DNA from 3 places in the Kitasatospora sp. NPDC057512 genome. Region 2 is predicted to be linked to each of the others. Evidence: riboswitches for the same ligand, from Rfam matches in the RefSeq annotation. Region 2 holds a riboswitch; each other region holds the start of a gene.
The links. Region 2 has a riboswitch for cobalamin ahead of ACFU6K_RS16985 (ribonucleoside-diphosphate reductase subunit alpha). Riboswitches for the same ligand answer to the same signal wherever they lie in the genome.

Region 1: it holds a riboswitch for cobalamin, as region 2 does, so the genes downstream of both, metE (5-methyltetrahydropteroyltriglutamate--homocysteine S-methyltransferase) here and ACFU6K_RS16985 (ribonucleoside-diphosphate reductase subunit alpha) in region 2, are expected to answer to the same signal.
Region 3: it holds a riboswitch for cobalamin, as region 2 does, so the genes downstream of both, ACFU6K_RS18870 (cobalamin biosynthesis protein) here and ACFU6K_RS16985 (ribonucleoside-diphosphate reductase subunit alpha) in region 2, are expected to answer to the same signal.

Annotation. Positions count from the first base shown of each region.
Region 1 is NZ_JBHVET010000180.1:6,400-9,666, forward strand. Features, by position in the region: gene ACFU6K_RS14765 (ABC transporter ATP-binding protein) at 1-605, shown strand, start outside; gene ACFU6K_RS14770 (ECF transporter S component) at 602-1,462, shown strand; cobalamin riboswitch at 1,545-1,782, shown strand; gene metE (5-methyltetrahydropteroyltriglutamate--homocysteine S-methyltransferase) at 1,948-3,267, shown strand, end outside.
Region 2 is NZ_JBHVET010000225.1:6,542-9,808, reverse strand. Features, by position in the region: gene ACFU6K_RS16985 (ribonucleoside-diphosphate reductase subunit alpha) at 1-2,023, opposite strand, end outside; cobalamin riboswitch at 2,214-2,348, opposite strand; gene ACFU6K_RS16980 (glycosyltransferase family 39 protein) at 2,421-3,267, opposite strand, start outside.
Region 3 is NZ_JBHVET010000267.1:1,699-4,965, reverse strand. Features, by position in the region: gene ACFU6K_RS18875 (cobyric acid synthase) at 1-1,023, opposite strand, end outside; gene ACFU6K_RS18870 (cobalamin biosynthesis protein) at 1,020-1,958, opposite strand; cobalamin riboswitch at 2,165-2,298, opposite strand; gene ACFU6K_RS18865 (alpha/beta hydrolase family protein) at 2,613-3,267, shown strand, end outside.

The DNA.
Region 1 (3,267 bases), on a different contig from region 2:
CCGGCGCCGGGGGCGGACCGGCCGCGGACCCCAAGCGGCTGCCCGCGGCGCGGGCCCGGCAGCTGGTCGGGCTCGTCCCGCAGACCCCCACCGACCTGCTGTACCTGGAGACGGTCGCCCAGGAGCTCGCCCAGAGCGACCTCGAAGCCGACGGCGCCGGCGGGCCGACCGCCCGGCAGGTCCTCGACCGCCTGGCCCCCGGGATCCCGGACGGCACCCACCCGCGGGACCTCTCCGAGGGGCAGAAGCTGGCCCTCGTCCTGGCGATCCAACTCGCCGCCGCACCACGGGTCGTGCTGCTGGACGAACCCACCCGGGGGCTCGACTACCAGGCGAAGGAGGCGCTCACCGGTATCGTCGACGCCCTCGCCGCCGAGGGCCGTACGGTCGTCGTCTCCACCCACGACGTCGAGTTCGTCGCCTCCGCCGCCGACCGCGTCGTGGTGATGGCCGAGGGCGAGATCGTCGCCGACGGGCCCACCGCCGAGGTCATCGTCGCCTCGCCCACCTTCGCCCCGCAGACCGCCAAGATCCTCGCCCCGCTCGGCTGTCTGACCGTGCGTCAGGTGGCGGCGGCCCTGGATGCGGCGGAGGCCGCCCGGTGACCGCCGTCCGGATCCCCGGCCGGGCCCGCGTCGTCGTCGCCCTGGCCGCCTTCGTCGGGCTGGTGGCCTTCACCTGGCCGTTCGTCGTCGCCCCCGGGAGGTTCGGCTCCAACTACGCGCCGCCGCTGATCTTCGGCGCCCTGCTGGTCCTGGTGCTCGCCGTCGTCATCGCGGAGATCTCCGCGGGCGGCATCGACGCCAAGGCCCTCGCCATGCTCGGCGTCCTGTCCGCCGTCAACGCCGGACTCCGCCCGCTCGGCGCCGGGACCGCCGGAGTGGAGACGGTCTTCTTCATCCTGGTGCTCGCCGGCCGGGTCTTCGGCCCCGGCTTCGGCTTCACCCTCGGCTGCACCTCGCTGTTCGCCTCGGCGCTGCTCACCGGCGGGGTCGGCCCATGGATGCCGTACCAGATGTTCGGCTGCGCCTTCGTCGGCATGCTCGCCGGGCTGCTGCCGGGCGCCGGGCGGCGCTGGGAGGTGCCGCTGCTGGCCGGGTACGGGGCCTTCTCCGGCTACCTCTTCGGCTTCCTGCTGAACCTCTCCTTCTGGCCGTTCTCCACCGATCCGAACAGCTCGATCGCCTACCTGCCGGGCCTGCCCTTCACCGAGCAGTGGCACCGCTACCTGCTGTTCGACCTGGCCACCTCGCTCGGCTGGGACACCGGCCGCGCCGTCACCACCTTCACCGCCGCGCTCGTCGTCGGGCCGGCCGTCCTCACCGTCTTCCGCCGCGCGGCCCGCCGCGCCAACTTCGAGCCCACGGTGCGCTTCGAAGCCCCGCCCGGCGGCCCGACCGGACTGATCGCGGACATCCACGCCGCCCTGCCCGGCACGCCGGATACCCCGAAGCGGACCTGACCGCAGGCGCCGCGAGGCAACGGTGGCGTCCCACCATGCGGACGGGTTCCGAGATTCCCGCGCCAGGCCGGCGCTTTGCCCCTAAGCTGACGGTGCAGCTGGTTCGCCCTGTCCGCCAGGCAGGGCGTCGCAAGAGGGAACCCGGTGACGCCTTTCGACTGGCCAGTCCGGGACTGCCCCGCAGCGGTGAGTGGGAACGACCGCCGTCATACGCACTGGACCCGGGACGGGTCTGGGAAGCGACGGCCAGTAGGTGTCCGCCCTTCACGGGACGGACGCGCCCGCGAGTCCGAAGACCTGCCACTGCCCGCCCGCGGACGATCCGCGTGCGGCTATCCGGTGACCTCGTGGGCGGGTCGGCGACCATACCTGGCGGAGCAGGCCCGTACGCGTTCTCGTGACGGCCGTCGCCGGGTACGTCATCCCTTCGCGCCCTCGTGCCGTCTCCGGGTTTCTGAGGAGACAGACTCGCGAAGGAGAGTCCCTTGACCACGAAGTCCGCAGCCGCGGCGAGCGTCGCCACCGCGTACGGCTACCCCCGCCAGGGCCGGGGCCGGGAGCTCAAGAAGGCCATCGAGGGCTACTGGAAGGGCTCGGTCGCCGCCGAGGTGCTGCTGGCCACCGCCGCCGACCTGCGCCGGGGGAACTGGCAGCAGCTCGCCGACTCCGGCGTCGAAGAGGTCCCGACCGGTGACTTCTCGTTCTACGACCACGTGCTGGACACCACGGTCGCCGTCGGCGCGATCCCGGCCCGGTACCGGGACGCGGTCGAAACCGACCCGCTGGACGGGTACTTCGCCATGGCGCGCGGCAACCAGGACGTCGCGCCGCTGGAGATGACCAAGTGGTTCGACACCAACTACCACTACCTGGTACCGGAGTTGGGTCCGGACACGGTGTTCACGGCGAACCCGGCCAAGGCGGTCGGCGAACTGCGCGAGGCGCTGCTGCTCGGCCACGCGGCCCGCCCGGTGCTGGTCGGGCCGGTCACCTACCTGCTGCTCGCCAAGCCGGCGCCCGGGGTGGCCGCCGACTTCCAGCCGATCACCCTGCTGGACCGGCTGCTGCCCGTCTACGCGGAGCTGCTGGCCGAGTTGCGCGCCGCCGGCGCCGCGTGGGTGCAACTGGACGAGCCCGCGCTGGTGCAGGACCGCACCCCGGCCGAGCTCAACGCCGCCGCCCGGGCCTACCGCGAGCTGGGCGCCCTCACCGACCGGCCGAAACTGCTGGTCGCGAGCTACTTCGACCGGCTCGGCGACGCCCTGCCCGTCCTCGCGAAGGCCCCCGTCGAAGGCCTGGCGCTGGACTTCACCGGGCCGGCCGCCGCCAACCTGGACGACCTCGCCGCCGTCGGCGGCCTGCCCGGCAAGCGGCTGGTGGCGGGGGTGATCGACGGGCGCAACATCTGGATCAACGACCTGGAGAAGTCCCTCACGACCCTGGCCACCCTGCTGGGCCTCGCCGACACCGTGGACGTGGCGCCGTCCTGCTCCCTCCTGCACGTGCCGATCGACGCCACCCTCGAACGCGACATCGACCCCCAGATCGCCCGCTGGCTGGCCTTCGCCAAGCAGAAGGCCGCCGAGGCGGCGCTGCTCGCCCGCGGCCTGCGCGAAGGCACCGGCGCGATCGCCGCCGACCTCGCCGCCAACCGGGCCGACCTGGCCTCCCGCGCGGGCTCGCCGATCACCCGTGACCCGGCGGTGCGCGCCCGGATCGCCGCCGTCACCGAGGCGGACGCCCGCCGCGCCCAGGCCTACCCGCAGCGGGCCGAGGCCCAGCGCGCCCGGCTCGGCCTGCCGCTG
Region 2 (3,267 bases):
TGGCGTCGCGCAGGGCGTCGCGGGTCTGCTGGTCCCAGACGCCGAGCTCCTTGAGCTCGCGCACCAGGTACGGGTTGACCTGGAGGAACTCGCCGGACAGCGTCTCGCGCTTGAACAGGTTGGACACCTGCGGCTCGATGCACTCGTACACGCCGGCGATGGACGCGATGGTCGCGGTCGGCGCGATGGCCAGCAGCAGCGAGTTGCGCAGGCCGGTCTCGGCGATCCGGGCGCGCAGCGCCGTCCAGCGGTCGGCCCACTGCGGGGCGGCCGTCGGGAAGTGGTCGATGTGCAGCTCGCCGCGGGCGGCGCGGGTCTCGCCGTACGCCTCGTGGCGGCCGAGCTGCTCGGCCAGGTCGGCGGAGCGCTCGTACGCGGTGAGCATGATGCGCTCGGCGATCAGCGTGGACAGGCGGGCGGCCTCGGCGGAGTCGAAGTCGATCCGCAGCTTGAAGAAGACGTCCTGGAGGCCCATCACGCCGAGGCCGACCGGCCGCCAGCGGGAGTTGGAGGTGCCGGCCTCGGTGGTCGGGTAGAAGTTGATGTCCACCACGCGGTCGAGGAACGTCACGGCGGTGCGGACGGTGGCGTCGAGGCGCTCCCAGTCCATGGCGCCGATCAGGTCGTCGGCGGTGGCACCGGGGGCCACGTGGGCGCCGAGGTTGACCGAGCCGAGGTTGCAGACGGCGGTCTCGGAGTCGTCCGTGACCTCCAGGATCTCCGTGCACAGGTTGGAGGAGTGCACGGTGCGGCCCGGCAGGGCGGTCTGGTTGGCGGCGCGGTTGGAGGCGTCCTTGAAGGTCATCCAGCCGTTGCCGGTCTGCGCCAGGGTGCGCATCATGCGGGCGTACAGGGTCTGCGCCGGGATGGTGCGGACGGCCTTGCCGGCCAGCTCGGCCTTGCGGTAGGCCTCGTCGAAGTCGGCGCCCCACAGGTCGACCAGCTCCGGCACGTCGGCCGGGGAGAACAGCGACCAGTCCTGGTTGGCGTTGACCCGGCGCATGAACTCGTCCGGGATCCAGTGCGCCAGGTTGAGGTTGTGGGTGCGGCGGGCCTCTTCGCCGGTGTTGTCGCGGAGCTCCAGGAACTCCTCGATGTCGGCGTGCCAGGTCTCCAGGTAGACGCAGGCCGCGCCCTTGCGGCGGCCGCCCTGGTTGACGGCGGCGACCGAGGAGTCGAGGGTGCGCAGGAACGGCACGATGCCGTTGGACTTGCCGTTGGTGCCGCGGATCAGGCTGCCGCGCGAGCGGATGCGCGAGTAGGACAGGCCGATGCCGCCGGCGTGCTTGGACAGGCGGGCGATCTGCGCGTAGCGGTTGTAGATCGAGTCCAGGTTGTCCAGCGGCGAGTCGAGCAGGTAGCAGCTCGACATCTGCGGGTGCCGGGTGCCGGAGTTGAAGAGCGTCGGCGAGGAGGTCAGGTACTCCAGGCGGCTCATCAGGCCGTACAGCTCGGACACCTCGCGCACCGACTGCTCGCTGTCGCCGACCGCCAGGCCGCAGGCGACGCGGAGCAGGAAGTGCTGCGGGGTCTCGATCACCTTGCGGGTGATCGGGTGGCGCAGCAGGTAGCGGGACTGCACGGTGCGCAGGCCGAAGTACTCGAAGCGGTCGTCGCCCGAGGCGTCGATCAGCGCGTCCAGGGCGGCGGCGTGCTTGGCGACGAAGTCCGCGGTGGTGTCGCCGATCAGGCCCTCGGCGTGGCCGACGGCGATCGAGGCGGAGAAGGACACCGAGCCCTGGCTGTTCGCCTCGTCGACGATCTCCAGCGCGAGCAGGCGGGCGGCCAGCTTCGAGTACTGGGGGTCCTCGGCGATCATCGACGCGGCGGCGTCCACGGCCAGCCCGCGCAGCTCGGCGAAGTCCGAGCCGGCGTGGCGGCCGCGCAGCGCGGCGGCGGCGACATGGCCGGGGTCGACCTCGGTGAGGTCGGTGCTGCGGTCGGTGAGCAGCCGCAGCAGCGCGCCCCCGGGGTCGGAGACCGTCGGGTCGGTGAAGGCGGTACCGGAGCCCTGGGCGGGCAGGGTGGCTGAGGCAGCGGTGGTCAAGGCGCTCTCTCCTGGCGGCGATCGGCGGCGGTGCTCGGGGGCTACCGGGCCGATCTGGGCAGGGGAGCACGGCGCGAACGCAAAAAGCGTCGCGCGAGGTGACTCCCCGGCCCGCCCGCGAGGCCCGGAGGGGTACTGCTCGTGCCGGCGCGGCCTCTGCGGGAGGGCCGTGGCGCACGCCGTCGGCAGGTACTCGGACTCGCGGGGTGCGGCTGCTGGAGCCGCCCGCTCACCGCTGCGGGGCAGTCCCGGATTCGCACCGGGTTCCCCTGCATCGACAGCAGAAGCGAGCATACATGTAGTGCCGCCGGACTGCGGCGGCACCATATGTTGTGCCTGTCGTGTCGCGGATGTGCGTGGGCAGGGCGGCCGGTCAGTGCTTCAGATAGACCTTGTACGTACTCGAATCGCCGGTCGGCGAGGTGAATTGGGCGACCAGCCGGTAGTGTCCGGCGGTGCTCAGGGCCTCGCTCAGGGCCCGGTCGGTGGCCCTCGGCGCGGTGCTGTCGAGGACGACCATGGTGAACCAGCCGTCCCGGATCGCGGCCACGCTGCCGTCGTCGCCGTGGTGCTCGGTCCCGGCCCCGTCGCGGTAGTCCGTGCCGGCCCGCGCGGAGACCCACTGCTCGGGTTTGGAGACGCCGCCGAGGTAGTACTCGGCGAGTCCGTCGACCTCGGTGAGGTAGCGGCCCTGGGGCTCCGTGTGGACCCGCAGGACGGCCAGCAGGCGGCCGGAGTCGGGCCCGTTCTGGTAGCGCAGGGCGGACTGCTCCAGGCCGAGGGCGAGCAGGGCGACCCAGACCAGGATGCCGAGCTGGGGGTGGCGGAAGTGGGCGCCGACCAGCCGGGTCAGGCCGACCCCGGCGAGCGGGGCGGCGAGCAGCATGCCGTAGCCGAGGTGGCGGAACAGCGCGCCGGAGGTGCCGGTCCACAGGTGGGCGGCGGGGACCAGCAGGGCGGTGGCGGTCAGGACGGCCCCGAGCAGGGCGCGCCGGCCCCGGGTGGTGGGGAGGGCGTCCTTCTCCGGCGCGTCGTGCTCGGGCATCTGTTCGCGGCGCGCGTAGGCGATGGTGCCGGCCACCGCGAGGACGGTGAACAGGCCGGCCCACTGGAGCGTGCCGAGCAGGATCGAGCCGGCCGAGCCGGGGGCGTTGCCGCGCGAGGGCGACCACCCGGCGACCTTGCCGAGGGTGCCGTACGGGAGCAGCAGGACGAGGGTG
Region 3 (3,267 bases), on a different contig from region 2:
GTAGCCGCCGCAGACCCCGAGGACCGGCAGTCCGGCCGCCGCCCGCGCCTTCAGGGCCGGCTCCAGGCCGCGCTCGCGCAGCCAGGCGAGGTCCGCGACGGTGGCCCGGGTGCCGGGCAGCACCACCAGGTCGGCGTCGGCCAGCTCCTCCGGCCTGGTCGCCCAGCGGACCAGCACGCCCGGCTCCTGCGCGAGCGCGTCCATGTCGGTGAAGTTGGACAGCCGGGGGAAGCGCACCACGGCCACCCGCAGCACGTCCGCGCCGAGCGGTCCGGGCCCGTCCGCCCGGTCCGCCACCGTGGACAGGTCCAGCGAGTCCTCGGCGTCCAGCCAGAGCCCGGGCAGCATCGGCAGCGTGCCCAGCACCGGACGGCCGGTCAGCTCGTGCAGCATCTCCAGCCCGGGCGCCAGCAGCCGCGCGTCGCCGCGGAACTTGTTGACGAACCAGCCCGCCACGTGCCGCTGGTCCTCCGCCGACAGCAGCGCCAGCGTCCCGTACATCGCCGCGAAGACCCCGCCGCGGTCGATGTCCCCGACCACCACCACCGGCAGGGCGGCGGCCGTGGCCAGGCCCATGTTGGCGATGTCGCGGTCGCGCAGGTTGATCTCGGCGGGCGATCCCGCGCCCTCGCAGACCACCACGTCGTAGCGGCCGCGCAGGTCGGCCAGGCACTCCAGGGCGCGCTCCAGCAGGACGGGCTTGCGCTCGCGGTAGTCCAGCGCGCCGACCTCGGCCACCGGCCGGCCGAGCAGCACCACCTGGCTGCGGCCGTCCGCGCCCGGCTTGAGCAGCACCGGGTTCATCGCCGCCTCCGGCTCCACCCGGGCGGCCTGTGCCTGCATCGCCTGGGCGCGGCCGATCTCGGCGCCGTCGGCGGTGACGAAGGAGTTGAGCGACATGTTCTGCGCCTTGAACGGCGCGACCCGTACGCCCTGGCGGGCGAGCCACCGGCAGATCCCGGCCGTCACTACGCTCTTGCCCGCGTCCGAGGTCGTCCCCGCGACCAGCAGTGCGTTGCTCATGCCCGTCCCCTCTTCAGCAGTGCCCGCAGCAGGACGTGCCCCGCGACCGTCGTACCCAGCGCCAGTGCGCCCACCCGCCGGGAGAGCGCGCAGGCCCGCTCGATGTCGTCCACCGTCACCGGCCGCAGCTCCGCCCCCAGCACAGGCCGGTGCTCCACCCGCTCCCCGTACCGCAGCGTCCCGCCCAGTCGTACGCCCACCGCGCCGGCGAACGCCGACTCGGCCTGGCCCGCGTTCGGGCTCGGGTGCGCGGAGCCGTCGCGCCGCCAGACCCGCCAGGCGGTCCGGGGCTCGGGGGCGGCGGCCACCGTCAGCAGCGCCGTCAGCCGGGCGCCCGGCCAGCCCGCCACGTCGTCCAGCCGGGCCGAGGCCCAGCCGAACCGGGCGAAGCGGGGCGAGCGGTGGCCCACCATGGCGTCCAGGGTGTTGACGGCGCGGAAGGCCAGCAGGCCGGGAGTGCCGGCCAGGGCGCCCCAGGTCAGCGCGTTCACCACGGCGTCGGCGGTGTTCTCGGCCACCGACTCGACCACCGCCCGGGCGATCTGCTGCCCGTCCAGCGCGCTCGGGTCCCGCCCGCACAGGTGCGGCAGCCGCTCCCGGGCGGCCGCGAGGTCGCCGGCGGCCAGCGAGCGGCCGATGGTGCGCGCCTCCCGGGTCAACGAGGTGCCGCCGAGCACCGTCCAGGTCGCGGCCGCCGCCAACGCCGCCCGGCCCAGCGGGCGCCGGCCCACCGTACGGTCCAGGGCGAGCGCTCCGGCCGCGACCGTACCCACGCACAGCGCGGTGTACCCGGCCCCGGCGGCGCGGCCGTCGCGCCACAGCCGCCGCTCCAGCCGGGTCGCGGCGCTGCCGAAGACGGCCACCGGGTGGCCCCGGCGGGGGTCGGCGAAGCGGGCGTCGGCGGCGTAGCCCGCAGCGGCGCCGAGCGCGAACACGGCGGCGCGGGCCAGCGGGCGCGAGGCGCGGGTCAGTGGGCCCCGAGCGCGGCCGGGCGGGCGCGGCGCAGGAGAGGGCGAAGGCGCGCGCGGGGTCATCGGCCGCACGGCGGAGGGCAGCTCGGAGTCCGGCCGGGCGGGGCAGCCTGCATCGCGTGCGTGTCCTCACTCAGGGTCCGCGCCCTGGATCGACGTGACGGCGGCGAGAGTCTCCTGGCTTCCGGGTCGAACGCACCCCCGGAGCCTTCCAGCGGCCGTCGACGGCCCGCCGTGGCGATGTTCCGAGCGTGCTCCCCGGTGACAGTGGCGGGACCGCGCCGGACTTCCACCGGCTTCCTCTCCATGCCTCCGTTTGGCCCCAGGATCCCATCACGGGCCCGAACCGGGAGTCAACCGAGGTCACGGAGGGGTTGGTCACACGGGGGCGCCGCTGACACCCCGTCGGATCGCCCGGCGCGGCCCCGCCCCGACCGCCCGCCACCGGTACCCCGCCACCGACACCCCCGAGCACCCCGGGACCGCCGCCCGGGTGACCCGGACGGCCCAGCCCGGTGGCCGGTCGGGCGGAGCGCCGGTGAACTGGGGCTCGAACACCGTCCGGTCCGTGAACAACATCCGTGAACAACGTCCGTGAACAACAGAGCGGGGAGCGAAATGCGTTGGGGAACCGCCGCCGTCGTGGCGGCCGCCGCGGTGGGGGCCGCCGTACTGGTGGTCGGCCGCCGGGCCTCCGAGCGGATGGTCCGTCCGGTGACCGCCGTCCAGGAGTCCGGACCGGTCCTGGTCCGGGCCCTCGCTCCCGGCCGGGTCACCTTCACCCGCAGCCCCGCGAGCCTGCGCCCCGGCCGCTGGGCGGTCGAGTGGGCGGACGGCGGGCACGCGGTCGTCGAGGAGGTCCTGCACGCCGACGAACAGGGCGTCACCCGCCGGCTGGCCCGCGCCGACCGGGGCACCCTCGCCCCCGGCACCGAGGTCCGCTTCACGCCCCGGGTCCACCTCGGCGACCCCACCGAGGCGCTCGGCCTGGCCTTCGCCGACACCGCCGCCGACGGAGAGCTCGGCGCCCTTCCCGCCTGGCGGCTCGACGGCAAGCGCGGCACCTGGGTGATCCTGGTGCACGGCCCCGGCGACGACCGCCGGCAGACCCTCCCGGTGCTCCCCGTCCTCGACCGGCTCGGCCTGCCCGCCCTCGCCGTCACCTACCGCGGCGACCGCGGCGCCCCCGCCTCCCCGGACGGGCTCAGCCACTTCGGCGAGACCGAGTGGCGCGACATCGAGGCGGCGGTCCGGCTGGCGCTCGACAGCGGCG